2 regions of the Oceanobacillus timonensis genome follow, and region 1 is predicted to be linked to the other one. Evidence: riboswitches for the same ligand, from Rfam matches in the RefSeq annotation. Region 1 holds a riboswitch; the other holds the start of a gene.
The links. A riboswitch is a leader RNA that binds a small molecule or an ion and turns the genes downstream of it on or off. The one in region 1 is predicted to bind FMN.

Region 1 (2,470 bases):
AATTACAGGTGTTATTGGTGTCAATGCACAACATCAAGGTGGCATAAAAGGAGACTTTGATGTGCAGGACTTGTATATGGACTGTGGTTTCCAATCAAAGCAAGAAGCACTTAACAAGGTACAGGTTGGTGACCTTTGCGTGTTTAAAACAGAACCGGAAATCTTACAGGATCGATATATTTCAGCAAGAGGATTAGATAACCGTACCGGCGCTTTTATGGTTGCGGAAGTGATTCGCAAGCTTTCGGAAAAGAATATTCCAATCGGCGTTTACGGTGCGAGCACGGTGAATGAAGAAACCAATATGGGCGGCGCCTATTTTGCAGCTGCTGGGATAGAGCCGGACTTTGCTATCGGTATTGATGTCACCTTTGCCACCGATTACCCAAATGTAGATACGAAAAAGCTGGTAGAGGTCCATTTAGAAGGCGGGCCTGTTTTAGCCAAAGGGGCACCCATTCATCGCAAAGTGAATCAGTGGCTGGAAGAAGCAGCCGAAGAAAAATCCATCCCTTTACAATATGAATTGACACCTGCAGCGACAAGAACAGATGCAGATAAAATGCGTTATACTGGGAAAGGCGTCCCGGTAGCGCTGGTATCTTTACCGTTACGATACATGCATTCACCTGTAGAAACAGTAAGTAAGAAAGATATGGAACAGGAAATTGAACTACTGGTTACGATGCTTGCGAAGCTGACTGGGGAAGAGAACCTGGATCCATTACGAGATGATGGATAATGGAAAAATAAAGTATATTGAATTCAACATTTTTCGCTTGCCAAATAAATTTAATGTGGTATACTATGATTAAATTTAATATTCGATTCCAATCTTCGGGGCAGGGTGCAATTCCCGACCGGCGGATATAGTCCGCGAGCTGCATTTTTTGCAGTTGATCTGGTGAAATTCCAGAACCGACAGTAACAGTCTGGATGGGAGAAGATGTCGAGCTTGTTTTATTTAACAATGCGTATGTATATTAGCGTATTTATTTAGCGATGACTCCAAACCCTAAAGCCTCAAGAGCTTTAGGGTTTTTTAGCGGCAATAGAAAAATTTTTCTGCTTCTATGAATTGCTTGGGTGATAAAAAAGTATCGAACCTTCATCACGAGTTGGAATCGAAAAAATGATGGAGGAGGAAAGCTGATGCAAAAAAAGAAGAAAAATCAGCTGTTAAAGTTAATTATTATCGCATTATTAAGTACGGTTTCGCTTGTTTTATTTTTTATTAATTTTCCATTACCCTTTTTACCAACACCGTATTTAAAAGTGGATTTCAGTGATGTTCCCGCGTTAATCGCGTCATTGATATTCTCGCCAATTGCCGGAGTGCTGGTAGTCGGATTTAAAAATTTGTTATATCTGGCTATATCCGGGTCTGGTGAACCAATTGGGGTTTTATCCAATTTTGTGGCAGGACTTATACTTGTTTTACCGGTTTCTCTTATTTATCATCGTATAAAAGGGCTAAAAGGTCTTATTACGGGACTTGCGACAGGTACAGTGATTATGGCTGTCGGGATGAGTGTGCTCAATTATTACTTTATTTTACCGGCATACGGCTGGTTTATGGGCTGGGAAATGTCAGACCAAGTGAAGTGGATTACCGTTGTAGGCGGCGTATTGCCATTTAATATGATTAAAGGAATTATTATCGCGATCTTGTTTATCCCGCTATTTAAAAAAATGCAAAGCTGGATTCAGCAACAGCGAACCAGATTTATATAGGAATAAGAAAAGAAGCTGTCGTAAAATGCATACCATGTATTTTACGACAGCTTCTTTTTGGAAATTCTGTTTTTGTTTTCAAGTAACTAGTTCGTATCTGATGCCTCTTCCACTAGCATTCTTGCGGTAGGTAAGGCTTCTAGTCTTTCTTTAGGAATGGGCTTGCCGGATTTTTCACTTAATCCGTACGTGCCTTCTTCTATTTTTTGCAGGGCATGGTCAATTTCATGCAAATCATCTTGCCGCATATACTCCAGACTTGCATCCCGTTCCTGTTCAAATTGTTCTGTGCCTAAATCAGCCGGATGATTATTAACCGTTACTGCAGCGAGTTCATCTTCCTGGTTGTCAGCTGACTCGGTATACGATTCGGCTTCTTTTTTCATTTCCAACAGTTGTTTCTTGAAAAAAGTAATATCTTTTTCAGTTAAATGTTTCGCTTGCATGATTACCATCCTTTCCATTGAGTTGCACCCATTGCTTACAGAAAACCGGAAATCAATAAAGAGACACCTAAGAGCAGACCATATATGGTATTGGTTTTCCCAGTGTTTTTCATAGCCAGCATCATGTCAATAGCCTGTGTTTTCCCCTTAAATCCTTTAATCACACCGATAGCCGGAAGAGCACTTAATAAAGTAAGGAATGACCATACAGGGAGAATACCGATTAAAATCAGTATGATGGTTATTGCGAAAGCTGCAATAAATAAAACAGCAAGCAGTTTAATGGATTT
Region 2 (2,470 bases), 880 kb from region 1:
TTGCACATCAGCGAAAATCGATTTTTGAAAGGTTTCCGGCATAATATCCACGGTGAAATCAGAATCAGTCACGCAAGTAGTGGTTAAGCAGACACCATTCATTGCCATACTGTCTCCAACATGATAGTCCTGCAACAGCTCTTTCGAGGCAGAACATGTCAATTCGATATGACGACTTGCTTTCTTGATTTGTTTGACTGTCCCTACTTCTTGAATGAGTCCTGTAAACATGCTTCTTCCTCCCTTCTGCTGACCATTCGAACATCTTCTCCAACGGCTTCCACACGTTGAAAAACTAAAGGTGTTGTTGCTGAAACGTCTCTATTGCTAGCAAACGCAGGAACGCCATTGCTGCCAATTAATTTCGGTGCGATATACGTAATTACTTCTTCAAACATGTTTTCTGCCAGAAATGCATCATGCATCTTGCTTCCACCTTCCACATAAACCGATTGAATCCCCTCTTTCCGTAAGTAATCAACTACTTTTGGAATGGTCCAATCTTGATTTGAGATTAATCGGACATGGGGAGGAATATTCGCGATGGAATCGGTTTTTGTAAACACCCAGACAGGTGCACCTTCTCCAAAAATGTGATATTTTCCAAAATCCAGTGTTTGCCCGCTCCGGTCTAAAATGATTCGCACCGGCGGAAAATCGGTAACGGTTTCCGGCAATAACGTTGGATTATCAGCTAAAACAGTCCCACTGCCTATTAAAATAGCCTGATAATATTGTCGCTCTTCATGAACTTTTTTATAGGTTTCTTCTCCAGTAAGATATGTGCGTTGACATGGATTAGCAGAAAGCTTTCCATCCAAGCTGATAGCTTGTTTTAATACAATATAAGGCTGCTGTCTGCTGTGAAAATAATTATAATGCTCATTCAAAGCTTCCGCCTTTTCCTGCAATATACCGGATTCAACCTGTATCCCTTGTGATTCTAAATAAGCTTTCCCTTTGCCTGCCACTACAGGATTGGGGTCAAGCTGTGCAATCACAACTTTGGAAATACCGCTATTTACAATTATTTCGGTACAAGGGGGCTGTTTTCCTGTATGGTTGCATGGCTCCAGCGTCACATATAACGTTGCATCGAATATATCTTCGGGGGTTTCACATTTTTCGATAGCCATTTTTTCTGCATGCCTATCACCATATTTCGGATGATAGCCAGTAGCCAAAAGGCTATCCTCTTTCACAATTACTGCGCCGACTAATGGATTCGTGTATGTTTTTCCTTTTCCTAACTTTGCTAGCTCTATCGCTTTTTCCATGTATCGTTCATCCATGTGTTTCCTCCCTTTCTGCAAACGTCAAAAAGCCCCGTGAAAAATATTTCACGGGGCATACTTAAATAAAGCCTGTCCAATTCACTTAAACAGGCTTTTGTATACGCAAAAAAGAATACACTTTACCTATTTATGTGTTGACGTTCGTTTTCTTCTCCCATCCAGACTATTACTGTCGGCTCTAGAATCGCACTAGATCCACCGCTCAACGCGGGTCACGGACTTCAAACTTTATCTGTTTGTCACCGCCGGTCGGGAATTGCACCCTGCCCCGAAGAATAATATTAAATTTTGTTATTACCCTTTGTTACTTTAAATACTCTAACATGTTAAAAATGATACTATCAGTAAAAAGTGTAAAATGCAAGACATTATTTTTATCACGATGTAACCGTTAATTGAAAAAGAAGACTATTCTTTAATATTTTTTATCCTTTATTTCATGCTTTAAATCCCCAAAAAAATAATCAATAAATCACCCTGATCCACCACCTATAATAAGCCCCACATCGGTTATTATTCCCAATATAAATCTTATTCCACCTAAGAACATGACATACCAAAAGTATAATTAAAAAACACTATATACAAGATAAGGAAGTCATTTCACGTTCTAATCCAGCGCAATCAAACGATATACTTATGCAACATTGACGTATGCTAAAGAGAAAATGACATGTTTTTCACAGAGTTATGGCGGGTATAGTAAAATTCAATATTTTTTTGATTTTCACTTGAAAATCCGCTAAATTTTTATGGAAAGGAGTTTATCTATGTCCTTACAAATTGTCGGTTTTGCTGTTATTATACTAGCCGCTCTCCTCGTAATTGGGAAGCTCATCCGATTGAAAATCCCCATCCTTCAAAAACTCTTCTTACCTACATCTTTGATAGGTGGTTTTTTAGCACTCTTATTGGGACCAGAAGTATTAGGCCGTCTAACTACAGATGGTTTTCTTGATGCTGGTTTCTTTACGGAAGAGATGGTAGAAGTTTGGGCAGGTTTACCTGAGCTATTGATTAATATTGTTTTTGCATGTTTATTTATTGGATTTATCTTACCAAAACCTAAAAAGATGTGGCGGGTCGGTGGACCGCAAATAGCCTTAGGCTATACAATGTCCTGGGCTCAATATGTAGTAGGCATATTACTAGCGCTTACCGTATTAACCCCCTTT

Region 2: it holds a riboswitch for FMN, as region 1 does, so the genes downstream of both, ribD (bifunctional diaminohydroxyphosphoribosylaminopyrimidine deaminase/5-amino-6-(5-phosphoribosylamino)uracil reductase RibD) here and B7E05_RS15700 (ECF transporter S component) in region 1, are expected to answer to the same signal.

Annotation. Positions count from the first base shown of each region.
Region 1 covers NZ_LT800497.1:3,214,521-3,216,990, reverse strand. Annotated here, with positions in the region: gene B7E05_RS15705 (M20/M25/M40 family metallo-hydrolase) at 1-742, shown strand, start outside; FMN riboswitch at 830-952, shown strand; gene B7E05_RS15700 (ECF transporter S component) at 1,153-1,734, shown strand; gene B7E05_RS15695 (TraR/DksA C4-type zinc finger protein) at 1,821-2,180, opposite strand; gene B7E05_RS15690 (1,4-dihydroxy-2-naphthoate polyprenyltransferase) at 2,216-2,470, opposite strand, start outside.
Region 2 covers NZ_LT800497.1:4,097,212-4,099,681, forward strand. Annotated here, with positions in the region: gene B7E05_RS20090 (riboflavin synthase) at 1-231, opposite strand, end outside; gene ribD (bifunctional diaminohydroxyphosphoribosylaminopyrimidine deaminase/5-amino-6-(5-phosphoribosylamino)uracil reductase RibD) at 204-1,292, opposite strand; FMN riboswitch at 1,438-1,575, opposite strand; gene B7E05_RS20100 (sodium/glutamate symporter) at 2,066-2,470, shown strand, end outside.